3 regions of the Marinomonas primoryensis genome follow, and region 3 is predicted to be linked to each of the others. Evidence: riboswitches for the same ligand, from Rfam matches in the RefSeq annotation. Region 3 holds a riboswitch; each other region holds the start of a gene.
What was found. A riboswitch is a leader RNA that binds a small molecule or an ion and turns the genes downstream of it on or off. The one in region 3 is predicted to bind thiamine pyrophosphate.

Region 1: another riboswitch for thiamine pyrophosphate. It lies ahead of thiD (bifunctional hydroxymethylpyrimidine kinase/phosphomethylpyrimidine kinase); the one in region 3 lies ahead of thiC (phosphomethylpyrimidine synthase ThiC).
Region 2: another riboswitch for thiamine pyrophosphate. It lies ahead of thiB (thiamine ABC transporter substrate binding subunit); the one in region 3 lies ahead of thiC (phosphomethylpyrimidine synthase ThiC).

Annotation. Positions count from the first base shown of each region.
Region 1 covers NZ_CP054301.1:2,814,206-2,825,013, forward strand. Annotated here, with positions in the region: gene MP3633_RS13020 (hypothetical protein) at 1-139, shown strand, start outside; gene yqfB (N(4)-acetylcytidine aminohydrolase) at 562-876, opposite strand; gene MP3633_RS13030 (3'-5' exonuclease) at 863-1,474, opposite strand; gene MP3633_RS13035 (pseudouridine synthase) at 1,629-2,525, shown strand; gene MP3633_RS13040 (tetratricopeptide repeat protein) at 2,592-3,011, opposite strand; gene thiE (thiamine phosphate synthase) at 3,240-3,854, opposite strand; gene MP3633_RS13050 (GNAT family N-acetyltransferase) at 4,067-4,612, shown strand; gene thiM (hydroxyethylthiazole kinase) at 4,693-5,478, opposite strand; gene MP3633_RS13060 (ABC transporter substrate-binding protein) at 5,562-6,518, opposite strand; gene MP3633_RS13065 (ABC transporter permease) at 6,606-7,406, opposite strand; gene MP3633_RS13070 (ABC transporter ATP-binding protein) at 7,396-8,214, opposite strand; gene thiD (bifunctional hydroxymethylpyrimidine kinase/phosphomethylpyrimidine kinase) at 8,204-9,076, opposite strand; TPP riboswitch at 9,151-9,251, opposite strand; gene MP3633_RS13080 (MFS transporter) at 9,337-10,539, opposite strand; gene MP3633_RS13085 (LysR family transcriptional regulator) at 10,664-10,808, shown strand, end outside.
Region 2 covers NZ_CP054301.1:875,535-886,342, forward strand. Annotated here, with positions in the region: gene MP3633_RS04010 (glycosyltransferase family 2 protein) at 1-321, opposite strand, end outside; gene MP3633_RS04015 (hypothetical protein) at 318-692, opposite strand; gene waaF (lipopolysaccharide heptosyltransferase II) at 695-1,693, opposite strand; gene rfaD (ADP-glyceromanno-heptose 6-epimerase) at 1,686-2,633, opposite strand; gene MP3633_RS04030 (AGE family epimerase/isomerase) at 2,702-3,850, opposite strand; gene hldE (bifunctional D-glycero-beta-D-manno-heptose-7-phosphate kinase/D-glycero-beta-D-manno-heptose 1-phosphate adenylyltransferase HldE) at 3,947-5,374, shown strand; gene msbA (lipid A export permease/ATP-binding protein MsbA) at 5,375-7,165, shown strand; gene MP3633_RS04045 (3-deoxy-D-manno-octulosonic acid transferase) at 7,168-8,394, shown strand; TPP riboswitch at 8,417-8,538, shown strand; gene thiB (thiamine ABC transporter substrate binding subunit) at 8,632-9,657, shown strand; gene thiP (thiamine/thiamine pyrophosphate ABC transporter permease) at 9,669-10,808, shown strand, end outside.
Region 3 covers NZ_CP054301.1:1,874,440-1,885,247, forward strand. Annotated here, with positions in the region: gene MP3633_RS08590 (Nif3-like dinuclear metal center hexameric protein) at 1-278, shown strand, start outside; gene MP3633_RS08595 (ZapG family protein) at 354-806, opposite strand; gene zapE (cell division protein ZapE) at 935-2,035, shown strand; gene rplM (50S ribosomal protein L13) at 2,188-2,616, shown strand; gene rpsI (30S ribosomal protein S9) at 2,631-3,023, shown strand; gene MP3633_RS08615 (glutathione S-transferase N-terminal domain-containing protein) at 3,404-4,036, shown strand; gene MP3633_RS08620 (ClpXP protease specificity-enhancing factor) at 4,124-4,501, shown strand; gene MP3633_RS08625 (SIS domain-containing protein) at 4,591-5,184, opposite strand; gene MP3633_RS08630 (YraN family protein) at 5,190-5,573, opposite strand; gene MP3633_RS08635 (penicillin-binding protein activator) at 5,524-7,299, opposite strand; gene rsmI (16S rRNA (cytidine(1402)-2'-O)-methyltransferase) at 7,401-8,264, shown strand; TPP riboswitch at 8,349-8,453, shown strand; gene thiC (phosphomethylpyrimidine synthase ThiC) at 8,662-10,734, shown strand; gene thiE (thiamine phosphate synthase) at 10,750-10,808, shown strand, end outside.

The sequences.
Region 1 (10,808 bases), 940 kb from region 3:
AAAAATTGGATCGGTTGACTACAAAGCAAAGCATGAATACCTGATTGATTACGTGATTGAAGATAAGAAAATTTATTACTGGGTGAAAGATTTGACTGATAATGTTGTTGTTTATGGTACGGATAGAAAATCTCAGTAGAGCGTATCATTTTAAAATTTTGAGAAAGCTTCTATTTTTACAAGATGGTCATTGTTCGTAACACGAAGGCTATCTGACTCAATGAAATTGAAGTGGTTATGCCTATAGAAATAATACTAGAGGCATAGCCACTTATCTGATGATGTTATTGATACCGAACTCTATGTTAAAAAAAACTTTTGGCAGCTCCTAAATTTAGGCTTAATATTTTCATAGAGGGAGGCACGACTTAATAAATATATTTGGTTATTTTTTAATCAGCTAGAAAGGTAACACGCACAGCAAAGCCAGTATAAAAGTTAGGAATGCAAAGCGTTTGAAAAGAACCAATAACCCCATCTTCCGTCTTCCTCTTGAAGAAAGGGAAGAGACTAAGCCCCATATTCTGTAGGTTGCCTGTAATGACGCTTTAATAAAAAAACCTAACCAATCAATTCATATGAAATCACATACAGGCGTTCAACATCTGGATATATTTCTTGGATGATGTTTTTCAGTTCTGGCAGTGTCATGTTTTCTTGTTGGGCGTGAAATTCCGACAGTTGGCTGAATCCGATGGCATCGACAGATTGGATTTTCAATGCACAAAACCATCGATCATTTTCATAGGTGGACACTTGTACCACGCTGTTTGGTGCATAGTCTTTTTCTGCTTCATCACGAATAGTGATGGTTTTCTTGCCTAATAATATGTCGGCTTCGAATCGTTCGAAAAACGTTATTTTAGACAGGCTCAAGGCTCTTTCCTTTTATTATTTTTCGATTCAATGTTTGTTCAATGCAGATAGCCGAATGGGCATCATTAGCAGCATACTGAATCTGGTTTTTCTTAAGTGGATACGCACCCCAGTTTGATTTTTGAGCGCCTTTTCCTAGACGTGCTTTTAGTACCATGGCAACAGCGGCTCGTGCGCCAATGCTGTTTTTTTCTCCGGCTAAATTTTTTAACGTAACCGATAAATCTTGCGTATTGACTATGTCTATATTCAATTTATTGCGCAGCTCTTTATTATCACCTTTGAGGCCGAACCCAACTTTTTGGATATTGGAATTGCTTAATATTTGCGAAACCGCGGCAACAGCGGCGGGGAATCGAGTTGGAAATAAAAATGCCTTTGATTGCGTTGCCAGTTGGATTAACGCAGGTCCGGGACTCACCTCACCTTTACGAAAAATAGGTTTGCTTTCCGTATCGAATCCCAAGCACGTTTCGTTTTCCAGTTCTTTTAGTGCGTCTGTAGCATCCTGTTCATTTTCAATGATCTTAATCTCTGAAAGATCAAGACCAACATACAAAGGCAACTCAAGAATCTGTTCCTTAGTAGGACGTTCCATATCATATCTCTTTAATTGTTAATGCTTAGACCAAAATCCGAGGAGAGAATAAAAACCAATGGTTCTATAAAACACTAATCATAACCTAGCACGATCAAACGCATGTTATAATCGCGATCAAACACATGCTATAGCCGAAGGTTTGGGCTAAAAAATGGCCATTTCTGAACATCCCTCAAAACTGAGTTTACCGCAGACGAATCCCGGCGTCGTCACCGTATTGGAATACCTAATCATTAAGTTTCCTTATGTTGATGCGCAGATTTGGCAACAACGTATGGCCGATGGCAAAGTTCACTGGCACGACGGCTCACTGATAAACGCGCAATCACGCTTTCAGCCACAGCAGCGGGTTTACTATTACAGAGAAGTCGAAAGCGAACCCTGTATTCCTTTTAAAGAATCAATACTCTTTCAGGATCAGCATATTTTAGTCGCCTATAAACCCCACTTTCTCGCCGTTACGCCTGGTGGTATCTATGTGAATGAATGTTTGCAAAATCGTTTACGTCGCAGCACAGGCATCGAAAGCTTACAAGCGCTGCACCGCTTGGACAGAGTGACAGCCGGTTTAGTGATGTTCTCTATTAATCCAGACACTCGCCATGATTATCATCGGTTATTTGAAACGCGACAAATACACAAAACCTATCAGGCCATAGCAAGCATCAGCAGCGATGACCATCTAATCGATAAAAAGTGGGACGTTAGGAATCGTATCGTGCCGTCTGAACCACGCTTTCTCATGCAAGTGACTAAAGGCGAAGCTAACAGCCATTCGATGATTCGATGCGTGCAACAAACGACTCAGCAGGCACTGTTTGAACTGCACCCAGTAACAGGGAAAACCCATCAGTTGCGTCTACATATGCAAACATTGGGTTGGCCGATTCTGAACGATAAATATTACCCGCAACTACAACCTCAATCAGCGGATAATTATTCAGCGCCATTGCAGTTACTGGCCAAGGAACTTCAGTTTATTGACCCAATCACTCAGCATTCTAGACACTTTCGTTATGACGACAACTTGCTATTAGACCAAAAATAACGCTGTCATTAGACCAAGAACAACGTCATCTTAGCAGTCTTGGCCGATGATTTTGAATTTGGTCTTTTACGCTTCTTTCAGTTCTTTTAAGAGATCATGAATTTCAGCTTTAAGTTCTTTATCGATGATTTTATTGCTGTGTATTTTGGCTTGTTCCAAATACTCAATGGCGCTCGCTTTTTCACCCAATTCTATTTTCAGCAACGCGGCTGAAAAGCCAATCGATGATAGGTAATCTTTTGAATTCATCGCGGCGGCTTTCAACAACGCTTTGTCGTAAATAGAAACCGCCAATTCTAAATCATCGGTGAAATCCCCCAGTGTTTCCCACTGTACAGGGTGATCTTTGTCCGTATCGTCGTTGTCGTTACAGATTGCCTTCAATTCTTCATAATAAGTATCAAAGCCAGTTTGGTCCTTTTTATGAGCGCAACTCATTAATTCTTTGGCTAGAAAAAGGACTTCTTTGTATATTTTCGTGTTCATAATTCACTCTATATTAGACATTCAGCGATGCAATGAAGGGTATGTTAATTTTTATAGCGTATTTATGACAGCTTTTGTCGCGCTTCAAGCATATCGACTGGTTCTGTAAGCGTTCGCTTGTGCTATTAACGCTGGCGATCCACTTACATGTGCACCAAAGAACCTCTGTCATTGTTGGCTAATGCGATATTAAAACCAAACGCCGTACTTTCTTCTGAGTAAAAAAGCTCAACCTATCTGTTTCAATAAATCGATTGTCGCTTGTTTAGGGCTTGGCGCGTGACATATTGCAGAGACGAGCGCCACGCCATCGACGTTAGTGCCAACAATGGCGTCTAGGTTAGACGCATTAATGCCTCCGATCGCGACGATTGGAAAAGAACATTTGGCAACTGCGTTGCGCAGCCCCTCTATTCCCCATTCTTTTTTAGTGTTGCTTTTTGTTGGTGTGGCAAAAATGGCGCTTAACCCTACATAATCAATCGGCAAGGATTCAGCGTCAATAAGCTGTTGCTCGTTTTCAATGGAAAGACCAAGCAGTTTGTCTTTACCTATCAAACGACGCGCAGTGTCCGCGGGCATATCAGATTGACCAAGGTGCACGCCGTCGGCATCTACCGCTAACGCAACATCGACTCGGTCATTGATGATTAAAGGCACGCCTGTGCCCTGCAAAATGGCTTTAACCGCAAATGCCCTTTCAATAAAAGCGCGTACGTCACCGTGCTTTTCGCGTACTTGAACCATAGTCACGCCACCAGCAACGGCGCCTGTTACCACGGCTTTTAACGTTTCTAGATCTTGCTGATCATCGGTGACTAAGTACAAACGATACGGGTTCATTTTACTCTCAACATTTGGTTATTTAATGGCATTAATAGTACGTCAAATGCGAGACATATTAACATGATGACGAATACGTTTACCCTAATCTCATACGTGTCGAATTCTTTAGGGTGGTAGGAATTAACAATTCGCTTTAGTATCCGTTAGTAAAATGGCATTTAAAATACGCACGATAGATCGAGTAAAAATCAGCAGGGAGTCCCCAATTAATGCAATACAGAATAGCGAATATGGACGATTTAGAAGGCATCGCTCAGCTGCATGCCCAGAGTTGGCGTAACTCCTATCGCGGTATTTTTCCAGATGATTTTCTTGATCATGATGTCTGGGATGAACGACAAAACGCTTGGGCAAGTCGCTTGTCTTCACCTAAAAAAAATCAATACATCATAGTCGCGACAGACAATGATGAAATATACGGATTTATCTGCGCCTTTGGCCATGAAAGTACCCAGTGGGGAACCTTTATAGACAACTTGCATGTTTCAAGCGCCGCTCAAGGCAAAGGTATTGGCAAGCAACTACTCTATTTAATTGCGGAATGGGTGGATAACACCTTCAAACACAAAGGCTTATACCTTGAAGTACTAGAAGACAATGTCGACGCCCAACACTTTTATCATCGTCTTGGCGCAAGACATCAAGAAACTAATTTATGGCAACCACCGGGTAATGGCGAAAAGGTAAATGACATGCTTTTTGTGTGGAAAAATGACCACCCTTTACTGCCACACAATATTACCGCGAAGGCATAATATTAGTATTGAGGAACTAATCGATGACATTGTATTAAAAAAAACAATTCAGCGAATAGCCCCTCAATAATTTTTTTACCTCAGCTCATTTTAAGCCGTTGAATCAATGTTTCTTCATCCAACAAATACAAGGCGTCTAACAAATTAAGCTGTAAGCTCCCCGGGCCTTTGGATTGCTCTGCGGCGATTTCACCCGCGACACCCAAAACCGCAGCGGCGGCTAAGCCGGTTTCTTCACCGACGGCGGCAAACGCGCCAGTTAATGCGCTCAGTGTGCAACCCATTCCCGTCACATACGGCATCATAATATGGCCGTTATTAAGCTTAATTTGACAGTCAGCGGTAATAATAAAATCCGTTTCCCCTGAGACCACCACATTACATTGGTAGGTTTTCGCCAAATATTGCGCGGCGCCGACGGCGGCTTCACTGCTGTCCATTGAGTCGACGCCTTTGCTTGTCCCTTGCTCTCCCGCCAAGGCGATGATTTCCGACGCATTGCCTCGAATGATCAACTTGTTCGCGGCTTCAGCAATCTGCCGAGATGTTTGTGTGCGTAGTTTACTCGCACCGCAACCAACCGGATCAAGCACAACAACTTTATTGTGGTTATTCGCTTGCTCTACCGCGACCATCATACGCGGTATCCAAAGGCTGTCTAAGGTTCCAATATTAATCACTAAGGCGCCGGAAAAGGACATCATCTCCGCCATTTCTTCACGGGAGTGCGCCATGATTGGGGAAGCACCAATAGCCAGCAACGCGTTGGCCGTGTTGTTCATCACCACGTAATTAGTGATATTCACCACCAGCGGTTTCTGCTCACGCACGGCATGCAGTGCGTTAATAATCGTATCGATATTCATACTGTTACCTTTTGCTTTTCACTGTTAACGTCAGCTTCTACGCTCTGATTTCCAATTTTTATTTCCTAAAAGTCGCGGACGACTTATTGAAAACTCGGCACATAGTCTTTGGCTTTTGGTAACGTGCTAATGATTTTTTGGTCATACATAAATTGGGCATAGTCGTCATAACGCTTCAAGTCTACCGCTGAAGGACGCAACGCAAAACGCGTCAACGTTGCTTTCCAAGCCAATTCATTTAGCTCGTTGTTTAAAGTGTCTGGTTTGTACGCAACAAACTCATTCCATGACGCTTGCGGATGATTAACGATGTAGATCGTGGCTTGCTCGATCGCTTTATTGAAGCCTTGAATCGCCGCTTTGTCGTAGCTGTTCGCATTGGCAACAAAGACCAGTTCATCATAAACAGGCACGCCGTGTTCTTCTGGGAAAAAGGCTTTTGCTTCTATGCCTTCTAATGCCAATTGATTGGCTTCAAAATTACGGAAACCACCCCATGTTGCATCCACTTTGCCTGACGCAAGAGACGTCGACAGTGCCCAACCGATATTAATGATTTGTACCTCTTCGTATTTCACACCGTGTGTTTTCAACATGGTGCCGACAATCGCTTCTTCGTTACCGGCCACAGAGATACCGATTTTTTTACCCTTCAAGTCAGCGATGCCATCGATGGTGTTATTGTCCAGTACGGTAAGCGTGTTCAATGGGGTTGCGATCAGGGTTGCTGCACGAATAAGCGGTAAACCAGCGGCCACATCCATGGTTAAATTAGGTTGATAAGATACGGCTAAATCCACATTACCCGCGGCCACTAGCTTCGCTGGCGTGCTTGGATCAGAGGGCTCTTGAATCTCCACCTCAAGACCTTGGTCCTTAAAATACCCTCGCTGCTTGGCAATCACGATAGGGCCATGATTTGGGTTTACAAACCAATCCAACATCAAGGTGAGTTTTTTCTCTTCTGCTTGTGCTTGTCCAGTGACAGACAACAAAGACGCAGCAAGTACGATGCTGCTTAATAGCATTTTTTTATTCATTACTTTTCCTTTCCTTTTAGTAGGCATTTTTATGAGTAATCGTTTTTTTGTTCATAACACGTGTCGAAATATTTGAATGCGCGGCGTTTACGAAACACCCCACGGAATGAATTTTTTTAATAACCTATCGGTGACAAAATAAAGTGAGACGGACAGTAAAGATAAAATAAGCAACGCCGCGAACATCTCATCGATCATCATCCGGGCATTGGCTTGCAACATTAGATAACCCAAGCCTTCGCTAGAACCCACCCATTCCCCTGCTACTGCGCCTATAGGCGCAATCACCACGGCGACACGAATTCCAGACGCCAGCGTGGGTAAAGACGCGGGGAATTGAATATGACGGAGTCTCTGCCACTTTGTAGCCCCCATGGTTTTGACAAGGTCGAGATAACCCAACGGCGTATTACGCAAACCGTCGTAGCAACAGGTAGTAACAGGGAAGAAGATGATGATCGCGGCCATCACAATTTTGGAGGCAATCCCATAGCCCAACCAGATCATCAACAGTGGCGCAATGGCAAAAACAGGAATCGCCTGACTGGCAATTAAAATAGGTAGTAACCAGCGTTTTATCGGCTTAAACAACAACATTTGTAAGGCAAAAAACAGTCCCATAAACAGACCTAAAAATAAGCCGAGTACTATTTCTGCCCCCGTCACCAGCGTATGTTTAAAAAGAACCTCTCGTCGTTGCAGTAGCTTTTCGAAGACGTCTAAAGGTGCCGGTAAAATAAACGTAGGCATAGCAAAGACAACCACGACGGCTTGCCACAACCCCAAAATAACGACAAAGCTCACCACAATACGGAGCGCAGAATGCAGACTCGCATTCCTATTTTCTTTTTGATGTGGCTTAGCCGTAATACGAAATTTATCGCTCATTTTCATCCCCACATTGATCACCATGATCATGCTCTAAACACGCCATAATTCGCTGCTGAAGTTGTGCACCCTCGGCATCGAATGTGCGTGGTGTAGAAGACTCAAGCGTCGTTAAGAACGCCGTCGTGCTGGGATTTCCTTGCATGATGTAGATATGGTGAGCAAGGCGAATCGCCTCTTGTGGGTCATGGGTAATTAAAACAACGGTTTTGTCTTGCAGTAGGGTGCAAGCTAGATCTTGCAATCGATAGCGCGTCACCGCATCCAATGCAGAAAATGGTTCATCCATTAACACGACTGGTTTGTTCTGCATCAGGGTTCTTGCCAAGGCGACGCGTTGACGCATGCCACCCGATAACTGTTGAGGTAAACGATTAGCATGATCGGCAAGCCCGACTTTTCCCAACAAAGCCAATGCTTGTACTTTTTGATCATGAGCAACGGAGTCTCCCCGAGCTCCGAATTTAGAACTTAACAAGACGTTGTCTAATACCGACAACCACGGCATCAATAAATCTTGCTGCGCCATATAAGCAATTTGATCTTTTAACGCACAATTCGCAGGCTCAATTTGTAACTCGCCAGACCACTCTATTTGTTGATCAAGCAGGCCGGCAAGATAACGCAAAAACGAGGTTTTTCCACAACCACTACGCCCCAAAACACATGTCCACTGCCCTGCTGGAATGGTCATATTAAGATGGTTTAACGTAGGCGTCGTACTATCAAGATACCGTAGATAACCTTGAGTTATCGTTATCTTAATCGAAGATTTTGGGACTGAAAAAGTCGCCAAATTAGCGGACATTGGCGTGGCCATTAAAAAAATGGTTTACCGGTCCGTGACCACGACCTATTTGCAATTCATCTGCGTGCTCTATTGCTTGAGTAATGTATTTTTTGCCTAACTGAACCGCGTGCAATAAGTCATTACCTTGCGCCAAATACGAGGCAATCGCTGAAGATAATGTACAACCTGTGCCATGTGTGTTTCGAGTATGAATACGTGGGGAGGTTAAGACCTCAAGGCGATCGGCAAAGATTAGAAAATCGGTACTGTTTTCGTCTTCTTCCAGATGCCCACCTTTCAACAGCACGGTTTTCATTTTCAACTGGCGCAGTTTGTCGACCATTAGCGTCATGGATGCGATATCTGTTGGAACAAGAGAGCCCGTTAATGCGGCGGCCTCTGGAAGGTTGGGGGTAATGAGATCAGCCAAAGGAAGTAATTCGGATTTGAGTGTATTTATGGACGTCATTTTTAGCAAAAGATCCCCACTGGTCGCAACCATAACAGGATCAACGACTAGAAATTTAGGGCGATATTGCTTGAGCTTTGCCGTAACTAATTTGATTGTGTCGCAATCTGCCAACATCCCTACTTTGACCGCGATGACATTCAGATCAGAAAATACCACATCGAGCTGTTTTTCAATGTGTTCAAGAGGAATAGGAAAAATGGCAGAAACGCCGAGTGTATTTTGAGCGGTAATCGCAGTAATCACCGAACAAGCGTAACTTCCTGTTGCAGACATGGCTTTAATATCAGCTTGAATGCCTGCTCCGCCGCCACTGTCAGAACCAGCAATTGTCAAAACAATGGGCGTAGAAACAAGGTTAGCTGTACTTTTAGACACATGAGCAGAAGGGGTTGTTGTATCACTCGACATATAAAGCTCCAAGAACGGGCGTTCTGGAACTAGATCGAGTTACATTAAGATAGGAGTAGGATCACCAATCATCAATAACAAGATGTATAGTTCCCTACGCCAGTATTAACTGAATCAGGTTCAACGGGTCTGCAAATGTGCAATCTCAGCCTTAACGGCCCCCCGACTATAGGCGGCAATACTAACAAGATTCATCGAAAGCGCAACAAAGGATAATTGAAGTCGGACAAAGAACCAGACAGTAAGGCGTTATGATGATGCTAACTTGTCGCCGTAATTTGCACCGTACGCTTGTTGTCTTTGATCAAGCTCACACCAGCAAGCGCAACCACGCTCAATACCAACCAAGATCCCATGATGACACCAGCCCAACCATCGGCTTGCCAAAACGGGTCGAGGTAAAAACCGCCAAGACTGGCGCCTAAATAATAAAATACCAAATACAAAGAAGACGCACTGGCTTTGGCGTGTTTCGCGTTTCGACTTACATAGCTACTGGCCGTCGAATGGCCTAAAAAGAAGCCAAAACTATTAATGAGCAAGCCGATAATAATGGCCATTAAAGAACCACCCAGTGTCACTAAGGAACCAAACATAAAGATGCAGGTGCCTAATACGATTATATTAGGCTGGCTCCAACGTTTCGCAAGCTTCCCCGATATAGCCGACCCCAAGGTGCCAGACAAATACGTTAGAAACAGCAAGCCGACGTATTTTGCCGTTAAGTTATAAGGTGCCGCTTCCAATACGAAGGTTACATAGCTGTATTGATTTATAAAAATAAAGAAGCTAAACCCACCAATCAAATAGCAGGTTAGCAAACGGCGATTCTGTAGATGATCCTTCATATTCATCAGGATATGACCGACTCGTAAAGGCTTGGGTTCAAAGTGTTGTGATTTAGGCAATAAAAAGAAAAAAGCCAACAAACAAACAAGACTAATAGCGCTCATCACGCCAAACGTTGCAGAACGTCCTAACCACTCACCAACAAAGCCACCAATAAGACGACCTCCAATGCCACCTAACGTGTTGCCACTAATGTATAAACCGACGGCGACCATTAAGGCTTCTGGCGTGTATTCATCCCCCAAGTACGCCACCGCAATAGCAGGTAAACCCGCCAAGAAGAATCCCTGCAAAGCTCGCAATGCCAGTAGAGACTCATAGCTTTGTACTAAGGACAAACAAAAGGTCGTTAACGTAATGCCCACCATGGTCATCACCATGATGCCTTTTCGGCCCAAGGCGTCCGATATCGGCCCATAGAAGAGTAACGATATCCCTAAGGTCAACGTCGTTATCGTAAAGCTGGCACTGGCCTGAAGCGGGCTAATCGAAAATTCGTTCGCTATCATGGGCAACAAGGGCTGAGTGACGTACACGTTGGCAAAGACCATAAAAGAACCGATCACTAAAGCTAAGGTTCCTCGCCAAAAAACAGAGCTATTCACTTCAATCACAACAAAACTCCAGTATCAACACCGCGAAAATCACCCCAATGAGGCGAATATTATTGGCACACTATACGCCCAGCCAATTTATCAATAAAATATATCTATCTTATCCAATCCATAAGGATTATTGATGGACATTAAACCGCTACGTTATTTCATTGCCATTGCTAAAACTCAGAGCTTTACTCAGGCCGCCAAGCTGCTTGGCGTGGCCCAACCTGCCGTTAGCATGGCGATTAAAAAATTAGAACATGATTTGGGTTTGACCTTGATCC
Region 2 (10,808 bases), 1.0 Mb from region 3:
TGAATAGCCTTCAAGACTGGTGGATTCTAAGCTTAGTTGCTGAATGGCATGTGTCATTTCTGGTGTTAAGCGTTCATCTGCATCTAGGCTTAATACCCAAGCATTTCGGGTATGGTTCAGTGCGACATTTTTTTGGATGCCATCGCCTAAGTAAGGTTGATTGATGATGGTTGCACCTAAGCGCCTTGCAATCTCAATGGTATTATCAGTACTTCCTGAGTCAACCACGATAATTTCATCGCAAACAGTCTGCATTGATTCTATACAAGCCGCGATGTTTTTTTCTTCATTGAGAGTAATGATGTTGCCTGAAATTTTCATGCTTGGCTCTTTAATAAGTTAACAGCGTATTCCGTCACGCTTTTGGTGGTAATTGTTTTTATGTCATGCCCTTTTTGTGGGAGCACTTTAACCGACTTTGGATGAGTGAGGAACCATTCAGTATAAGGAAGGCTTACATTCAGAGACAAAGGACGAGTGCTTTTTAGTGCTTTTAGTTCTTCAAATTTACTATTTGAATCAATACACTCTTTTACCCAAGGTAGCTGGTTATAAATCCAAGCAACATAGCTTTTTGGTGAGAGCGTGAGAGGCTCTTGATGACAGTGATTCTGACAGAAGTAAGCCAATACCGGAAACGTTGTTATTTGAGCACCAAGATGGTGCCTATTTCTAAGTAATACAAGATTCATTATCAGACGACAGCTCTTATCACCATGTCAGGAGTGAGTTGATTTTGACAGTTTGTATGCCCTAATGGGCAAGCTCGTTTAAAGCATGGCGAGCATTCAAGATGGAGATTATGAATGATTTTGTTGTCAGTCAGTGGTGGTGTAAATAGCTCGCTGGTGGAACCATAAATACCATGTACTTCGGTGCCAACGGCCGCCGCGATGTGCATAAGACCAGAGTCATTACTCACAACCTTTTCTGCTGCTGCTAATAGGTCGATAGCGTCCACCAGCTGTGTTTTTCCGCACAAGTTGACGGCAAATTCACCAAGATGCTCAACGATGCTGTCTCCGTCGTTTTGGTCTTTCGGTCCGCCCAATACCCAAATTTGGTAACCTGCTTCAATGGCGCTTTTAGCCAATTCGTGAAAATAGGCGATAGGCCATTGTTTCGAAGGACCAAATTCTGCACCAGCCATAAGTGCGATAGCAGGTCTGTTCGATAGATTGTGTTGTTGATAAAGGTTTTTCTGGTTTTCTGGGTCAACACGCAAAGAGGGAAATGGTATGTTTGTGGGCGGATAAGCCTGTTCCTTTGGCACACCTAAAGACGTAAAGCGTTTTACTGTTTGATTTAAAATGCTTTTATCTAGCTTGCGATGCTCATTCAGCAAAATATAGCGCTGTTCGCCTGTAAAACCTACACGATGAGGGACATTGGCGAAAAATGGAACTAATGCCGACTTCCACGAGCGGGGCATAATGATCGCATGGTCATAATGCTCTGAACGAAGCGAGTGGCCTAGTTTACGGCGCGTACTAATGCCCCATTCACCATGACCTGTGGGTAGGGTGATTGCATTACGTATTTCTGGCATTCTAGCCAAAATAGGCGATGACCATTTCGGGCCAATAACATCGATGATAGCCTCTTCATCACGTTGCTTTAGCGTAATAAAAAGGCTTTGTGCCATCACCATGTCGCCAACCCAAGATGGGCCAACAATTAAATATTTAGCCATTCGAATCGAGCCAACCTAGGTAATCTTGAACGCCTTGCGCCAATCCGCGGAAATCCCCTTTGTAACCAATGTCACGTAACTTGGTTATATCGGCTTCGGTAAAGCTTTGATAGGCGCCTTTTAAATGTTCTGGAAAAGGGATGTATTCGATTTCGCCTTTCCCATAATGTCCGATAACGGTTTCAGCAATGGTTCTAAAAGGCTCTGCTTTACCGGTACCTAGGTTAAAGATACCAGACTTGTTTGGATTCTCTAGGAACCAAAGTTTGGTATTAACCAGATCTTCAACGTAAATAAAATCACGGCTTTGGCCTCCTGCTTCATAGCCGTCATAAGCCCCAAACAATTTTGGATTTTCATCAGCGAGTACTTGGTTACGAAGATGAAAGGCAACACTAGCCATGCTGTCTTTATGTTGCTCTCGAGGCCCGTAGACATTGAAGTAACGAAAGCCAACAATCTGACTTTTTGCCTTAGGCAGAACGGCACGAATGTATTGATCAAATTGAAATTTGGAGTATGCGTACATATTAAGAGGTTTTTCGTTTTCACGAGACTCTTGGAATACGGGACCAGAGCCATAAACAGAGGCTGAAGACGCATAGGAAAATGGCGCTTCATGTTTCAAGCAAAAATCCAATACGGCTTTTGAATACTGATAATTAACGTCCATGACAAATTTACCATTCCATTCTGTGGTGGCTGAACAAGCCCCTTCATGGAAAATGGCGATGGGTTTAATGTCAAGAGTGTCGTTTTTAATTGCGTCTAGGAAATCGTACATATCTATATAATCTGCAATATCAAGATCAGAGAGATTAAGGCACTTTTTCCCATCCGTTAAATCGTCAACTAAAAGGATATTTTTGATGCCTTTTTTATTTAACGCCTTGATGATGTTGCTGCCAATAAAGCCGGCGCCGCCAGTAACTATATACATAATACATTTGTCCTAATGTGGAAGGCGTTGTCATTGCTGATGTTTTGCCTGAGATCAGTGAGCCAAATCTAAAAAGAATCCTGAAAACCATTGTTCGCTTTCGCCCATGCTATCACTTCTGTTAGGCCGAGAAAAATATGATAGCTGCTGGTGCCAGGAAGCGGAAAGTCTTTTGGTATATTGTCTTCATTGAGATACTCATTCCAGCGACCATTTTTCAAAAAATAGTGTTGCTGAGCAAAGTCGAGTGCTTTCTCTAAGCGGTCTATTTTTTCTTCTTTGCCAATGGGTATGACGGTTATTGCTTTAAGGTATTCTGTGATCGGCCAGACCCGCTTTTCTTTATCAATGGGCTGATAGTTATTGCCATCTATTTGGTTATAAATGCCCCCATTTTTCGCGAGCCCGTGCCTGGCGGCCGTTAACCATAATTGCTGGGCTAACTCGGTATAGTCGGAGTTGGGTAGTATTCTATTCGCCTGATAAAGCAACCACACCCACTCGAAGTGATGCCCCGGTTCTACTTGGCTACCTGTTTCAGGGTGAAGATGCCAATCTGAGCTGAAAAATTCACGCAGTGTCTTTGTGTCTTTGTGATAGAAGTGCTGAAGAGACAATGAGAGAAGCGACTGGATAGTGTCTTTATAATCGCTATCCTGCGTGGCGTTAAAGGCCGCAATATAGCCTTCTAGTAAGTGCATATGTGGGTTTTGTCGGCGGATTTGGTTGGTGTCGACAGGATGTGACTCATAAAAACCACCAGATTCTGCTTGCATGTTTTCTAGCAAAAAACGGTGTGTTTTTTTCATATATTGAAGTGCGCGATCATCCTTTGTTACTTGATAGTAATGACTAAACGCCAATAAAACAAAGGCGAGAGCATAGGCATCAGATTGCTTGTCTTTTATTGAAAGATCGTCGTTTAACGAAAAGGTCCAGCGTTCATCAAGGAAGTAATGTGAGGTGATAAAGTCGAAAAGTGGGGTTAGCGTTGCTTGCCATTCAGGAGTGTTTTTTATCTGGCATGCATGGCTAAAGGTATAAAGTTGTCGGCATTGAGTGAGTAAGCGAATTCGACCCACTGAGTTTTTTGTCCAGTCGTGAGTCATACTTTCATAGCTAAAGCCTTGTTCTTTATTGATGCCATAAAGCGACCAGTTGCTTAGCAGCTCATCAAATAAGAATGATTGGCTAGATAGTAGAGCGGAATTCAGCATAGTATAAAAGCCTTATTTCGTATGTTTTAGGTATGTCCAACTTGGTGAGGGAGTATGATAAGATGAGCGAATCTAAAAATCGATTATTATGTGCCTATGAACTCTTCGTATCTGAATTTTAAAGACAAACACATCCTCGTCGTTGGGGACGTAATGTTAGATCGCTACTGGCATGGTGGCACCTCTCGTATTTCTCCTGAAGCACCAGTTCAAGTGGTGAAAGTGTCCAATATTGAAGATCGCCCTGGTGGGGCGGCGAACGTTGCACTTGGTTTAGCCAAGTTAGGTGTGTCGGTGACATTGGTTGGTGTGGTCGGTAATGATGAAAATGCAGATATTCTAGCGCGTTGTTTGGAAGAAGTGGGCGTTACGTGTCGATTTGTTCGCTCTGAAAATCTGCCAACGATTACAAAGTTGCGAGTGATGAGCCGTCATCAACAACTTATCCGTTTGGACTTTGAAGAACGCGAAGACAGTCTTTCTCAGAATGAGGCGCTAGCAAGTGTCGTAGAAGAGTGTCTGCCTGAATCGGATGCGGTTATTTTTTCAGATTATGCAAAAGGCTGTCTTGCCGATGTTCAGACCCTTATTGCCTTATCGAATACAGCGAATGTCCCTAGTTTTGTTGACCCAAAAGGCAATGATTTTTCGATTTATCGAGGGGCTACGTTGGTTAAGCCAAACCTACTTGAGTTCGAAACGATTGTGGGTAAATGCAGCTCAACGAAAGAGTTAGAAGACAAAGCGACAGCACTTCGTAAGCAGTTTGGCTGGAAGGCCTTACTCGTAACTCGTGGTGAAGATGGCTTGATTTTACTGAGTGATGACAAACCGCCTTTTTCATTGGCGACGGCAGCAAAAGAAGTCTTTGACGTCACAGGGGCTGGCGACACCGTTGTGGCGGTTTTAACGGCCGTTTATGTTACCAGTAAACGGTTCATAGATGCAGTCGAATACGCCAATCAGGCAGCGGGTTATGTGGTTGGAAAATTAGGCACGGCATCCATCAGTGCTGAGCGCCTTGAGGCCATTATGTTTCAGCGTTCGCACACGTCGAATTTTGGTGTGCTCTCTCCAGAAGACTTACTTGCACAAATTAAGTTAGCGCAAATGAACGGTGAAAAAATCGTTTTTACAAATGGTTGTTTCGATATTCTTCATCCAGGACACATCGCTTACATGAAGCAGGCCAAGGCACTTGGAGATAGATTAATTGTCGCGGTTAATACCGATGCATCTGTAAAGCGCCTTAAAGGGGAAAAACGTCCGATTAACCATTTGGTTCACCGCATGTCTGTACTTGAAGGGGTGGGGGCGATTGATTGGGTAACTTGGTTTGACCAAGATACACCAAAAGAAATAATTGAATTTTTAACACCAGATGTACTGGTCAAAGGCGGCGATTATACTGTTGATAAAATCGTTGGCGCTGATCATGTGTTAGCGCATGGCGGTGAAGTGAAAGTTCTAACTTTTGTTGATGGTTATTCAACCACTGCTATTATCAAAAAAGCGAATCTGTAAATGCAAGATAAAGAGAATATTGAGATCGAAGAAGAAGCTCAAAAAGTGCCAGTTTCCGGTGTGAAAACATACTTACGTCTACTGAGCTATGTTCGTTCATCTTGGGGATATTTATTACTAAGTGTCATTGGTTATGTCCTTTACGCTGCAATGGAGCCTGCGCTAGCGGCTTTGTTAAAACATATTGTGGATGTTGTATCTGCAGGCAATATTTCTGATAGCCGATTAATGATCCCTTTGGCAATTTTGGCCGTTTTTATTACTCGAGGTATAGGGACATTCTTGGGTAACTACTTTATGGCGAAAGTAGCGAATAACGTCGTATTCGATATACGTACCAGTATGTTTAATAAATTGGTGCTTCTTCCTTCTAATTATTACCATTCTATTCCTACTGGTCGCTTGTTGGCCAAACTGACGTATGACACAGAGCAAGTAATTGGTTCTATTACTCAGGCAATACGAGTCTTGCTGCGAGAAGGTTTAACGGTCGTTGGTTTATTGGGTTACATGATTTACATGAACTGGCGTTTGTCTTTGTTGTTTCTGTTGGTTGTCCCTCTCATTGGCTTGGTTGTTTCTTATGCTTCCAAGCGTTTTCGTAAATTGAGCACCCGAATTCAAAATGCGATGGGTGGCGTTACAGATGTCGCTTCTGAAGCCATTAAAGGGCACGAAGTTGTTAAAATATTTGGTGGCAGTGAATATGAAATCGAGCGATTTCGTGGCGCGGCCAGTGAAAATCGTCGTTCCCAGCTAAAAATGGAAATGACTAAATCACTAAATATTCCTATTGTTCAATTTATTTTAGCAATAATGATGGCCATTTTAATATGGTTTGCTTTGAGCCCAACGATTAGTTCGCATATGTCTCCTGGCGACTTTATTGCCTTCCTTACTGCGGCAGGGATGTTGGGTAAACCTATTCGCCAATTAACCGATGTGAACAGTATTTTGCAAAAAGGCATTGCAGCGTCTTACAGTATTTTTGACTTCTTAGATTTACCGGAAGAGGTGGATAAGGGGCAAACACCAGCGACGCGTTTGAAAGGAAATATTGAGTGGCGTTCGATGTCATTTAAATATCCCGGTGCGGATAAATTGGCGCTGAAAAATATCACTTTGTCCTTACCAGCTGGGAAAACCTTAGCATTGGTTGGGCGCTCTGGTAGTGGTAAATCCACTATGGCAAATTTGATACCTCGTTTTTACGACTTTGACGATGGTCAATTAAACATTGATGGTGTTTTCCTCAATGATTATAAACTGACAGAGTTGCGCTCTAATATCGCCTTGGTAAATCAACAGGTTGTGCTCTTTAATGGTTCAATTCGCGACAATATCGCATACGGTTTTTTGCGTAACACCAGTGAAACAGAGGTTATTGAAGCGGCTAAAGCAGCGAATGCTTGGGATTTTATTCAAGAACTTGAGCATGGACTAGACACCATGGTTGGTGAAAATGGTGTACTTTTATCGGGTGGGCAGCGTCAGCGCATTGCCATTGCGAGAGCCATTTTAAAAAATGCGCCTATTTTAATTTTGGACGAAGCAACGTCCGCCTTGGATACTGAATCAGAGCGAGCCATTCAGGTCGCATTGGATGGTTTAATGACTAATCGAACAACTATTGCTATTGCCCACCGCTTATCAACCATAGAAAATGCCGACATCATTGCTGTCGTTGATCATGGTGAGATTATTGAGCTAGGTTCACACAGTGAGTTGTTGGCGATGAACGGAGCTTATGCACAACTTCATAATCAACAATTTAGCGAAACGCCGGCTTAATTATGTGGCTGTATCAAGCTCTATTGGTTTTATTTACGCCATTAATTTTATTAAAAATTCGGCGATTTAAAAAAACGTATGTACATTATCGGGCGCAAGAAGCCTTGGGCTTTTGGCCTGCGGTTAAGGCTGACCTTTGGATTCACTGTGCCTCAGTCGGAGAAGTTCTTGCGGCTCGGCCTCTGGTACTTCAATGGCGAGAAAAATTTCCAGCGCGTCGTCTTTTAATTACCACCATGACGCCAACAGGCGCAGAGCAGGTAGTCAAAGAGTTTCCTTTTGCTGAGCATAGATATTTGCCGATGGACTGGAGTAGCAGTGTTAGCAGGGCGCTGAAAAAACTTGATTGTAAGCATCTATTGATTGTTGAAACAGAGCTTTGGCCTAATTTATTAAAACACGCTAAGCAGTGTGGTTTGCGTATCGATGTCGTGAATGCGCGCTTGAGCGATCGTTCCTTTCAGCGTTATCAAAAATTCTCTCTTGTTTCTCGCCCTTTATTTAAATTACCTGATAGCTTTTTAGCTCATGCGCAAGCGGATGCTGATCGTTTTGAGGCGCTTGGTGCAAAAAAAGTATTGGTTACCGGAAGTATTAAATTTGACCTCGCGGTTGCTCCTGAGGTTTTGCAGGCTAATTGGCGTCGGCAGCTTGGTTCGCGTTTTGTCTGGATGGGGGGAAGTACTCATCATGGCGAAGATGACATGTTATTGCGTATACATAAAGTGCTTTTGCAAAAGTATCCAGATGCTTTATTAATCTTGGTTCCTCGTCATCCTGAGCGCTTTGATGCGGTTTATGTTTTGGCGAAGCAGTCTTTTGAGCGGATTGCGCTACGCAGTCAAACTCCACCAGATCAATGGTGTGATTTTGATGTGGTGATTGGGGATTCTATGGGTGAAATGATGAATTATTATCAAGCTTGCGATGTCGCTTTTGTCGGTGGGAGCTTGATTAAGCGCGGTGGTCATAACCCCATTGAGCCTGCGCTACTGGGTAAAGCGATTATTGTTGGGCCTCATACCTTTAATTTCTTAGATATCACTAATCAACTGTTGCAGGTGAATGGCGCCGTGCGGTGTGAGGATGAAGCGCACTTACAAAGTGCTGTCGTTACTCTTGCTGGTCAATCTTCTCAGCGATATCGGCTAGGGCAAATAGCGTTGCGTTTTGCTGAGAAGAATCAAGGCGCAGTGACACGGGTTCTTGCGGAAATAGACTTCCGCTGAGGGACTCTTTACAATGCACGCACATTATCTCATGGGGTGCTTTGTCTTACATTAAGAAGACAGAAGCTGAGAAGCGAATTAATCGCTAACCCACCGAACCTGATCCAGATTATGCTGGCGTAGGAATCGAGATAGCAAGTTTCGCTACAGTAATATCGTAGATTGAAAACAGTACTCTTGATAAGCGTACCTTGCCATTTCCCTGTACGCCGCTCACTTATTGTTAGGAGCGACACCTTGAAAAAACTTTCCTTTAGTACACTTCTCACCACGTCTTTAATGACTTTAAGTGCAACCTTAGGCGTGGCGTTTTCTTCTGCTACGTTGGCGGCAGAAACGCTTAATGTTTATACGTATGACGCTTTTGCCTCTGACTGGGGCCCAGGCCCAAAAATAAAAGCCAACTTTGAGAAAGAGTGCGGCTGTGAACTGAATTTCGTGGCACTCGATTCTTCTGTTGGTATTTTGTCTAGAGCTCAATTTGAAGGGAAGTCTTCTCAGGCTGATGTGTTGCTAGGTCTAGATCTGAATTTAATGGAAGCGGCGAAAAAGAGTGGCTTGCTTGCTGAGCATAATGTTAATACTTCTGCTGTGACCATTGCTGGTGGTTGGAAGGATAAGGTGTTTGTACCATTTGATCAGGGCAATTTTGCCTTTATTTATAACTCTGAAACATTAAAAAATCCCCCCACAAGCCTTAAAGAAATTGTTGATAATCAAAATCTACGAGTGATTTATCAAGACCCTAGAACCAGCACGCCGGGTTTGGGGTTGTTGTTGTGGGTAAAATCGGTTTACGGTGATGGCGCTGCAGATGCGTGGGGGCGGTTGGCAAGTCATACCGTTACTGTGACGAAAAGCTGGTCTGATGCTTATGGTTTGTTCTTGAAAGGTGAAGCGGATGTTGTGCTGAGTTACACCACATCTCCGGCTTATCATATCGTCGCGGAAGGTGTCACTAAGTATAAAGCGGCGCAGGCCAGTGAAGGTCTTTATCCACAAATTGAAGTGGCGGCCATGATGAAAAGTGCACCTAATCCTGAGCTGGCAAAACGTTTTATGCAGTTTATTCTGCAGCCTGGATTTCAATCAACGGTGGCGACGGGTAACTGGATGTTGCCTGTTGTTAAGTTAAATGAAGCGTTGCCGGCAGCGTTTGATAGTGCATTACAACCCACTAAGGTACTTACTTTGCCAGCGAGCGATGTGGCTAAAAATCGTAAGGCTTGGGTGAATGAGTGGCTGAATGCCACGACACGATAAGCTAGGTTCGATTGCTTTCTTTTCGTGCTATTAAAGGCCTACTTCCGGCGTTACTGGGAGTGGTTTTTTTCTTATTAATGGGAGCGGCCAGTTTGGCGGCTCTTTTGCGTTATAGTGACATCAGTAGCTGGTCTGAGTATTTATACGAGCCCTACTTGTGGCGTGTGGTACGTTTTTCCTTGTGGCAGGCCTTGCTGAGCAGTGGTGTTAGTCTGTTGATCGCTATTCCGGTAGCGTCTTGTCTTATTCATCGCCAGTTTCGTGGTCGAGCTATTTTATTGCAGCTTTTTGCCGTGTCTATGGTCGTACCAACCATTGTGGCTATTTTAGGTTTGGTGGTGGTTTACGGTCGTACTGGCTGGTTGAGTCAAATTTTTGGCCTACAAATTCCTTTGTATGGGCTAGTGGGTATTTTACTGGCCCATGTGTTTTTTAATATGCCTTTAGCAGTGCGTTTGCTGCTACAAGGTTATGATTTGATTCCCTCCGGTCAGTGGCGCCAAGCTTCTCAGTTAGGATTTTCACGTTGGTCTGCATTTCGTTTGATTGAATGGCATTATATGAAAAAAGTACTGCCGGGTGCGTTTGTACTGATTTTTATGTTGTGCTTTTCCAGCTTTGCCGTGGTGTTGAGCTTGGGCGGTGGACCAAAGTCTAGCACCTTAGAGGTGGCTATTTATCAGGCGTTAAGATTTGATTTCGATTTGAATAAAGCAAGTTTTCTATCCTTGTTGCAAGTGACTATTTGCACTTTGTTTGCGGTGGTTGTTTATCGCATCGCACCTATTAATCAACAAGATGTCAGTGTATTAGCGGTAAAGAGCTATCCGGTGAAAGATTCCTTTTTAGCGAAAGGCGCAGACTGCATGGCTTTATTGTGTGTGTTGGTTCTGGTTATTCCGCCATTTTTAGCTATTTTTGATCCGATCTTTTCCCCTTTATTTTTAACGACCCTATTGTCATCTGGATTGTGGCAGGCGGTGTTGGTCTCTTTAAAAATAGCCTTACCCGCTGCGATAATAAGCTTGTCGTTGGGTGTGTGTTTCGTTGTGCTGGCACGTTTTTGTATGACACGACAATACTTGAGTGTTTTACCGAGCAAGCTTGAACACCTTGGAAATATGATTTTAATGGTGCCAGGGTTGGTTATC
Region 3 (10,808 bases):
TGTTTGAGTGTGTTGGTGATAGAAAGATCCATCGAGTGGCGCTTTGTACTGGTGGTGCTCAAGGGTATATAGAGCAGGCGGTCGATGCTGGTGCTGATGTGTATATCACAGGGGAAGTTTCTGAGCAGACTATTCACATTGCGCGTGAGATGGGGATTCATTTTATTGCCGCGGGTCATCATGCAACCGAGCGTTTTGGGGTTAAATCTATGGCTGCGTTTCTATCAGAAGAGTGTGGTCTAGATGCGGTATTTATTGATATAGACAATCCTGCTTAATTGAAGGGATTGAAAGAGCTGAAAGGGTTGTAAGAACATAAAAAAACGGGCTTTTTTAAAGCCCGTTTTTTTTAATTAAATAGTGCGTTTAGGCTCTAAATCGGTATGTCTATCATCTAAGCCAAAGTTTTCGCTAAGCATGCCTGGTTGCTTATCATTTTTTAGCGCGTAATCTCTTGGCGGCTCAGTTACTGGTGAGGTGTCAGGAGTCTGGGCGTTACTGATAATTGAGCTGCTTTCTATTTTGACATTGCTAGATTGGCTCGCATTATCAGCAAGGCAATTTCTTAGATCTGCCAAACGTTTCTCAACAGCCATTAGGTGTTCGTTGCTGTCTGAGAAGAAGTTATCAATAATGACTTGCTTGCTGTCTAGCTCTTGTTGTAATGATTTCATGGTGATGACGCTTGAGCTTGAGTAAGCTTGTTTGTTATTTCTTGCCTTGTAGCTTTTGAGAGCTAATGTGACGACACAGCCAATAATAATGCCGGTAATAAAGATGATGATATTGAATTCTTCTAAGTTCATGACTTTCTCCAAAAAACAGATAATCCATTATAGCGAAACCGCCCCTACGATAACAGCTTGATAGGTGTTGTTTAAGATGCAATTTGTTAGAATAGTCAGAATCCACTTATTCGAACCAAAGAGCGACGATGACACCCATTACGCGTTACAAGCAAGATTTAACAAGAGCAGATTTTAACTACGATCCAGCGCAGGAAGAGGCGGTAGAAGCACTTCAGGATTTATTCGATCGTTTGGTTGCAAATCAAGGAGATCAGCCTTCAAGTGGTTTTTTTGATCGGTTTCGAAAAAAGAAAATACCGACTGTAGAGCAAGGTTTGTATTTTTGGGGTGGTGTGGGTCGGGGTAAGACCTATCTAATGGATACATTCTTCGACTGTTTGCCAATGGAAAAGAAAATGCGTCTGCATTTTCATCGGTTTATGCAAATGGTCCATCAAGAAATGCGAAAGCTTCATGATGTGAAAAACCCGCTTGAAATAGTAGGTAAAGAGATTTCTTCTAAGGCGCAAGTGTTGTGTTTTGACGAGTTTTTCGTCACTGATATTACCGATGCTATGATTTTAGCTGGCTTGCTAGAGGTACTGTTTGAAAACGGAACAACGTTGGTTGCAACTTCCAATATTGAGCCTGATGGCTTGTATAAAAATGGTTTGCAGCGTGCTCGTTTTTTGCCCGCGATCGCTTTAGTTAATAAACATACCAAGGTGATGAATGTAGACGGTGGTATAGATTACCGTCTTAGAACGTTAAAACAGGCGAAGTTATATCATTATCCATTAAGTGACGCAGCCAATATTGAGTTAAATAATCGATTCTTGAGTCTTATATCAGACGCATCTCATGTTGTTGAAGGTGGTTCCGTTGAAATAGAGGGGCGTGATATTCCTTTGATTCGCAGTTGTGAGGGCCTTGCTTGGTTTGATGTTAAGGGGTTGTGCGATGGGCCAAGAAGCCAGGTTGATTACATTGAAATAGCGCGTCTTTATACGACGATTATTATTTCTAATCTGCCGCAAATGGATGCTTCACGGGATGATTTAGCAAGGCGTTTTATCAACTTGGTGGATGAGTTTTATGATCGTCATGTGAAGGTTATTATTTCCGCTGAAGTGGCGATTCCAGATATCTATACAGGCACGCGTTTAGCATTCGAATATGACCGCACAGTGAGTCGATTGTTGGAAATGCAATCTGAAGAATATTTGTCTTTAGAACACCGTCCATAAGCATATCTGTCTTTCTTATTTTGTTGCGTTGGTATATACTTCGCTCGCCTTTTTAAAGGTAAGTGTACGTTAATTAATTATGCAAATAATTAATTAACCAATAATAATAGGTATTGCGTGTCATTGAACACGCGTATTGAAAGGGTTTTTTGATGAAAACTTTTACAGCTAAACCTGCTGAAGTTCGCCGCGACTGGTTCGTGGTTGATGCTGAAGGCAAAACTCTAGGCCGCTTGGCTACTGAAATTGCTCGCCGTTTACGTGGTAAGCATAAAGCTGAATACACTCCGCATGTTGATACTGGCGATTACATCGTTGTTGTTAACGCTGAGAAAGTTCACGTTACAGGTAATAAAGCAGCTGCAAAACAATACTACCGCCATACTGGTTACCCAGGCGGCTTGCGTTCTATGAATTTCGAGAAGCTGATTGATCATGCTCCAGAGCGTGTTCTTGAACTTGCCGTTAAAGGTATGTTGCCAAAAGGTCCTTTGGGCCGTGCAATGCACAAGAAAATGAAAGTATACGCTGGTACTGAGCATCCACATGCTGCTCAACAGCCTCAAACACTTAACATTTAATACGGAAGATCATTATGTCAGCTACTCAATACTACGGTACAGGTCGTCGTAAAACGTCTACCGCTCGTGTGTTCCTTAAGGCCGGTTCTGGTAACTTAGTTATCAACAACCGTACACTTTCTCAGTACTTTGGTCGTGAAACAGCTCAGATGGTTGTTCGTCAACCTCTTGAACTTGTTGGCGCTACTGAAAAATTTGACGTTTACATCACTGTTAAAGGTGGTGGTATCTCTGGTCAAGCTGGTGCGATCCGTCATGGTATCACACGTGCTTTGATGCAATATGATGAGACTCTACGTCGTACTCTACGTTCTGCAGGTTTCGTTACTCGTGACTCGCGTGAAGTTGAACGTAAGAAAGTTGGTCTACGCAAAGCACGTCGTCGTCCTCAGTTCTCTAAGCGTTAATTTTCGCTTTCAGAATACTATTAAAGCGCTTGGTGATTTTTTCATCAGGCGTTTTTTTTGCTTTGTACTATTTTCCTGCTTTTTTCTTCAAAAAAAAAGAGAATTGCTCTATTCGTGTATCAAAGTAAGTATTCAGAGAAAATTTCAAGTCAAATCATGTTAGAATGATTAGCTATTAAGGCTGTAATCAACTGCATGAATAACTAGCATGAATTTGATATTGGTTTGATGTTTCTATTGGGTCACTTTTTATTCTTCGTCGACTCAGTTGAAAGCTAAAAGAATTTCGATATCGAAGTGAGTAAGTTATGACTTCGATATCATTTTATAGTTTGTCTCCGATTAAGGGGACTTGGATGTTTTCAAAATAGGGGTTAGACATGGGTGTTATTGCTAAGCGCTCCTCAATGACGTTCTTCTCTGATGGAGAGGATCATTATAGCCATAGAGTGCGTATTGTATTGGCAGAAAAAGCTGTCACAGTAGACATTATTGATGTGGACTCATTTAACAAGCCAGATGAATTGGCTGACGTTAATCCATACAATGAATTGCCGGCCTTGGTTGATCGTGATTTGGTTCTTTATGAGCCAAATGTCATGATGGAATACTTGGATGAGCGTTTTCCGCATCCACCATTATTGCCTGTTTACCCTGTTGCTCGAGCAGAAAGCCGTTTGTATATGTATCGCATTCAACGCGATTGGGCGAAATTAGTTGACTTGATTCTTTCTAGTAAAGATAAAGCGGCGATTGCTCAAGCTCAAAAAGAACTGCGTGAAGGGCTGGTAAGTGTTTCTCCTATTTTTGAGGAAAAACCTTATTTTATGAGCGATGACTTTACGATTGTAGATTGTTGCTTGGCTCCTATCTTATGGCGCCTACCTGCATTAGGTGTAGAAATACCTAAAGAGCAAGCAAGAGCGTTGTACAAATATATGGATCTTGTTTTTGCGCGTGAGTCTTTCCAAGAAAGTCTTTCTGAAGCCGAACAAGAAATGCGTTTAGACTAAGCTGAGGCTTTTGCTCTCGGTTATGTTAGATAGCAAAAGAGGAGCTTATGGCTCCTTTTTTTTGCAGAATATTAAGCAGGAGAGACTATGTTACCCAAACGATCTTATTTATTAAATGCCGCTTACACTTGGGTTGCTGATAATGATATGACGCCTTATCTCTTAGTGGATGCAGAGCAAAAAGATGTAGTGATACCAACAGAATTTGTTAAAGATGGCCAGATAGTGCTGAATATCGGCATGTCTGCGGTGCGTCATTTAATTATGGACAAAGAAGCGGTATCTTTTGAGGCGCGCTTTAGTGGTAAGCCAATGCAAGTTTATGTGCCGATACGAGCGGCGCTTGCCTTGTACGCTAAAGAGAATGGCGATGGCTTTGTATTCCCTGATGAGGAATTTACTGATGAGCCTACCCCTACACCACCAGTGCCTAAAAAAGGTTTTAAGTTGAAGGTTGTGAAGTAAAAAAGAGAGTTGATTGTTTAAGTTATTTAAATAAAAAAAGAGCCACTCATAGATGGCTCTTTTTTTATGTATTTTTAAATGCTCTTAACTCAGTCTTCATTGCCAAACAGTTGACGCTCAAGAAGATCAACCAGCGTGTGAATGACGGTGATCTGGCATTCATGCACTCTGGCGGTACCAAGAAGGTTTATTTTTATCTCTGTGTCATCTTGTGAGGTAAGGGAGGAGACGTTTTTGGCTTCTGGGCTGGTTAGGGCGACGATACTCATTTTACGCTCATGAGCCGCTTGGATAGCTTGGATGATAGGCGATGTGTTACCACGATTAGCAACCACAAATAAAATATCCCCCGGATTACCTAGGGCTGTTATTTGCTTTGAAAAGACATCGTGATAACTGTCATTGTGAGTAATTGCCAGCAAAGCGGCGCCATCACCGCTTAAATTAATGGCAGGTAGTCCTGGGCGCTCTCTGTCCATTCGATCTAGCATTAGCGTGCTAAAGTATTGAGACAGGTGAGATCCCGTGCTGTTGCCAATGCAGATGATTTTTCCGCCGGACGCAACGCTTGAAAAAATCACTTTAGCGGCGTGCTCTATATACGGAGGTAAGCTTTCCAGCGCTTGCTGTTGTGCTTCAAAACTCTGGGCAAATTGTGTGTAGATTGCTTCTTGAAAATCCATAGTGATTAAAATACTGCTTTAAGCCAAGTTAAATGTTGTTGGTCTATTTTTTTATCAAATAGTATCGCATCGAAACGACTAGCGTTGTTTACTTTATTGTTCTTCTGTAGCCATAAAGAGGCGCTTTTTCGCACCTTATTTAGTTTAGATTGCCCAAGGCTTTCAGCGGCGCTACCGTGTGCATTATTTGCGCGATAGCGGACTTCTACAAAAACATAGGTGTCTTGATCTAAAAATATCAAATCAATCTCGCCAATGCGACAGAAGAAATTTCTCTCAACAAAGCGAAGGCCTTGTGAAAGTAAAAAAATTTCAGCTGCCTGTTCTGCTTTTTCGCCACTATTTTTCGGTATTCTCCTGTTGCTGAAAATACGGGTGATTATTTGCATATACCAAATTTCCTTTTCGGTAAGTCATAATTTCAGGTCTTTTATGAAATATGCCATTTTCATCTATGGTGATAATGCCAGTATTCGCTGAAATTTTTGTGCTTGGTAGTAGTGTGAACAGTCGATATTTGTTTGCTAACAAATAGGAGTCGGCGCCGAGCGCTTGTAATCTACGCAAAATATTTGAACTTTGATTTTTAGGCAATACATCTAAAGTGGTGCTGTTTGGTGTGAGGGCGGGAACCTCGGTAAAAAGTATCCGCTCAATATCGCTAGGGTTAATCGATTTATCTGGCTCACTATCATTTAATGTACTGGTCGCCAGCATAGGGATTTTGTCGGCGAAGTAAAAATCTATAAGGGGTCTTATTTGTTTGGCATCATTAAGTTTCCCGACGTAAAACACGTAATCAAGGTCTTCGCGTGATCTAGCTATGCTTTCTACCTTCGTTCCTGTCCATTGTTCTATCCGTCTTTTGCGAGCATAACTTTCATCGATCAGGAGTAGCTTTTGAATCGCGTCCTGTCTGCCTTTTGGCGTGTTGGCATATGACTGATTGGAGGTGATGGTGATGTTTTCTTTGGTTGCGGCCACCCGAAATTCATCGCTTTGTTTTAATGCCCAAGTGTCTTGGATGTTTAATATAGCGGCTTTCGTTGCGCCTTCTTGTTTGGCGAAGGTAATTAATTCGTGTATTTCATCTTCGGCACTTAATGAAAAATGATAAAGGTTTTTTGGGTGCAGATTAATATCTAGCTGATTAAGTGCGATGACAGGATAAGGTAAATCTAAACGACCGACTTGGGCGACATTATTCTTTTGTAACGGCCCAATAATAACATCTGGTTGCTTTTCGTTCGCCGCTGCGAGTGCGTCAATGATGTTTGAGTAATCATCTACGTTAATAATGCTGACTTGTGGTCTTGCTTCTTTTTGATTGTAAAAGGTAGCAAAAAAACCGTCGACAATAGCTTGAGATGCGCGCTCTAGTTTGCCGCTCATCGGCAGCATTAAGACAATTTTTTTCGGTGCCATGTCTTCAATAGACGACATGATTTGGAAATCTTGTGGAGGGGATAGTGCTGCTGGGTGATTTGGGTTTTCTATCCGCCAATTCTCGAATACCGTAAGCTGCTGCTCAATAGACAGTGATTGATTTCTTAAAATGCCACTGATTGTTAACCAGCCATTGAGTAGTGGTCTTTGTTGTTGATAGAGCTCATCTATTTCATTTTGAGTCAAATTCTGGACGGCCAACCACAATTTAGTTTGGTTATCTTCACCTTCATTAAGTGGTAAGTTGTATGTCAAATCCATGCGCAGACTCACCGCATCTAACCAATTGCCAAAGTGCTCAAGAATGGAGGCTTTGGTGTCTTTTAGTTTATTTTGGTTGTCAGGGTGGCGCGCAGCCGTTAAGCGACCGGCTTGCTTTAGAAAGTCAAAGGATTCTGTGGCGTTGTCTAAATTTGATGTGGCTAGAGCGGCCAGTAAGTACGCTTCAAACTGAATAGAAGAGGTTGTTGATAACACTTCATTTTCTAATGTATCAATGACTTGCTGGAATTCGCCTTGCTCATAAAAGTTCTTTGCGGAACGATAAGCTTCGCCTAATTCTTTTGATACATCAGTGGTTTTTATTGGATGATAGATGCTTGGCGGCAGTGTTCTTTCTTGTGTCGCACTTTGAGTCAATTTTTGTTGCTGCTCCATGTTTAAATTCATGGAATTACAAGCACTCAGCAGAAAAGAGCACAGAGTTAATGATATGATGCGGTAATTAAGTAGGCTCATAAGCTTATAGAATGACAAATAAAAGAGGCAACATGGTATCACATAGTTCTGACGATGCGAGAGGGTCGCTGTACATAGTTGCAACCCCAATAGGCAATCTCGATGATTTTAGTAAAAGAGCCGAGCAAACTTTACGAGACGTAGACTATATAGCGGCGGAAGACACCCGGCATACTCGGCGTTTATTGAATCATTTCGCCATCGAAGCGAAGCTTTTCTCCATTCATGATCACAATGAAAAAGACAAAGCGGGTTATGTGGCGAGCTTACTAGACGAAGGTAAAAATGTGGCGTTGGTATCCGATGCTGGCACCCCGTTAATCTCTGACCCAGGTTATCACGTGGTGCATGCGCTGCGTGGAAAAGGGCATAAAGTGGTGCCTATTCCAGGTGCGTGTGCTTTGGTGTCTGCGTTGTGCGCGTCAGGTTTGCCGACGGATCAATTCTTCTTTGCAGGCTTTGTTCCAGCGAAATCAAAAGGTCGCTGTGATTTATTCGAGTCATGGAAGAAGCAAACCGGCACGGTGGTGTTTTATGAATCGACGCACCGTATTTATGACTCCATTGCCGATGTTCAAAAAGTTTACGGTGAGGATGCTCAGTTGGTTCTCGCACGAGAAGTGACAAAAACCTTTGAGACATTTTTATCTGGTACGGCGACTGAAATTCTTGCGATGTTTGACGCGGATGCAAACCAATTGCGTGGTGAATTTGTCGTTATGTTGAGCTTTACTCAAGAAAGTGGCAATGAAGTGGAGTTAGAGGCAAAACGGATTCTCACTATTTTGCTAGAAGATTTACCGGTTAAACAAGCCGCCGCCATGGCCGCGAAATTAACCGGCGAAAAGAAAAACTATCTTTATAAAATGGCGTTAGAAATGCAAAACCAAGCATAACCTGTTTAGTGATTGAGATATTTTTCTTCCTTAGTTCTGATGAAAATTAGGTGTTTACAAGGAAGTGAGACTGGGTATACTCGGTCTCACTTGTCGGAGTGCCATTTGGCTGAGATCGCATAATTAAGTGCGGGATCCGCAGAACCTGATCGGGTTAAAACCCGCGTAGGAAACAAGAAAATCTCCATTTTTCTTTTCTGCATCGAATGAACACCTGTCTTTTTTATGACGATTGATTCGATGCGATGTCTACTGTTTTATTCGTAACGTCACGCCCATCATTCTTCAATGAAAATTCAGGGTTCATGTTTTGCTTTGAAAACGTCTTTAATGCGTTTTCCAGTAAAGCAGCACCCCAGACAAGCAATTCTCCAAGTTTTAAATAAGGGAAATGCTTATGTCTACTATCAACGAACCTAATCAACAGAAAAAATCAAACAAGGTATCTAAAAAGCAGTCTCGTGAAGAAACACGATTAGCCGCAAAATCCTTCATCGAATCCTTACAAGCCACACCGTTTCCGGCGTCAGAGCGTATTTATTTAAACGGTTCCGATGCGACAATCCGTGTTCCCATGCGCAAAATCAACCTGACCGATACACCGCTTGGGTCCGACCCTGACAATCTTGACTTTGAACCCAACGAAGCCATCTACATCTATGATTGTTCCGGACCCTATGCAGACCCTCAAGTCACTATTGATGTTTACGAAGGCTTGGCTGCCATGCGCGCACCTTGGATAGAAAAGCGCCAAGACACTGAGGCTCTACAGAGTGTGTCATCACAGTTTGCTCAATCCCGTTTGGAAAACTCATCATTAGACGAGCTGCGTTTTAAGCAATTGCCAACAGTGCGAAAAGCCCGACAGGGTAAATGCGTGACGCAAATGCATTATGCTCGTCAAGGTATTGTGACACCAGAAATGGAATACATTGCATTACGTGAAAACCAAAATATGGATGCCATTAAGAGTGAACTATTGCGGAAGCAGCATCCCGGAGAAAGCTTTGGGGCGAACTTGCAAACACGCATTACGCCCGAGTTTGTTCGTGATGAAGTGGCGAGAGGTCGAGCCATTATTCCGAATAATATTAATCACCCAGAATCCGAGCCGATGATTATTGGCCGTAATTTCTTAGTAAAGGTAAACGCAAATATTGGTAACTCAGCGGTAACGTCTTCGATTGAAGAAGAAGTTGAAAAGCTAGTTTGGTCGACTCGCTGGGGCGCGGACACAGTGATGGATTTATCAACGGGCAAAAATATACATGAAACGCGTGAATGGATTTTGCGTAACTCGCCTGTACCAATCGGTACCGTACCTATCTACCAAGCGTTAGAGAAAGTGGATGGTGTCGCCGAAGATCTTAATTGGGATGTATTTCGCGATACCTTAATTGAGCAAGCCGAGCAGGGTGTTGACTACTTTACTATTCACGCCGGTGTTTTATTGCGCTATGTGCCAATGACGGCTAAGCGTCTAACCGGCATCGTTTCTCGTGGTGGTTCCATCATGGCAAAATGGTGCTTGGCGCATCACACAGAAAGTTTCTTATACGAACGGTTTCGTGACATTTGTGAGTTGTGTGCTGCTTACGATGTTGCGCTGTCCTTAGGCGACGGATTGCGTCCGGGTTCGATTATGGACGCTAATGACGAAGCACAAATGTCTGAGCTTCGTACCTTGGGTGAACTCACCAAAGTAGCGTGGGAATACGATGTACAAGTCATGATTGAAGGGCCTGGGCATGTGCCCATGCAGTTAATCAAAGAAAACATGACTGAGCAGCTTGAGCTTTGCCATGAGGCACCTTTTTATACATTAGGCCCGCTGACACAAGATATTGCGCCAGGCTATGACCATATAACTTCTGGGATTGGCGCGGCGCAAATTGGCTGGTATGGCTGTGCTATGTTGTGTTACGTGACACCAAAAGAACATCTTGGTTTGCCGAATAAAGAAGATGTAAAAGAAGGTTTGATTACCTACAAAATCGCCGCTCATGCAGCGGATTTGGCGAAAGGCCATCCAGGTGCACAAATTCGTGACAACGCCTTGTCTAAGGCGCGCTTTGAGTTTCGTTGGGAAGATCAGTTTAACTTATCGCTTGACCCAGAAACGGCGCGTTCTTATCACGACGAAACTTTACCGCAGGCTTCAGGAAAAGTGGCGCACTTTTGTTCTATGTGTGGGCCGAAATTTTGCTCAATGAAAATCACTCAAGAAGTTCGAGAATACGCTAAGGGATTGGAGTTGGAAGCGCAGAAGATAGACGTTAGTGCTTTAGACGCAAGCACTTTGAACGTAGGCACTTTGAGCGTAAACGAAGCCGAGAGTGGCATGCAAAAAATGTCGGCGCAATTCCGTGAGTTGGGTAGCGATGTCTATTTAACAACAGATAAATTTACGACAGATACATTGACGAAAGAGACGCGAGCAACCGAAAAATCAAAAGAAAAGTCGCTGTAAGCGCAAGGAGGAATTATGTCTATTAAACCTCCTGTTGTTTGGTGTGTGGGCGGGTCGGATTCGTCCGCCCACAC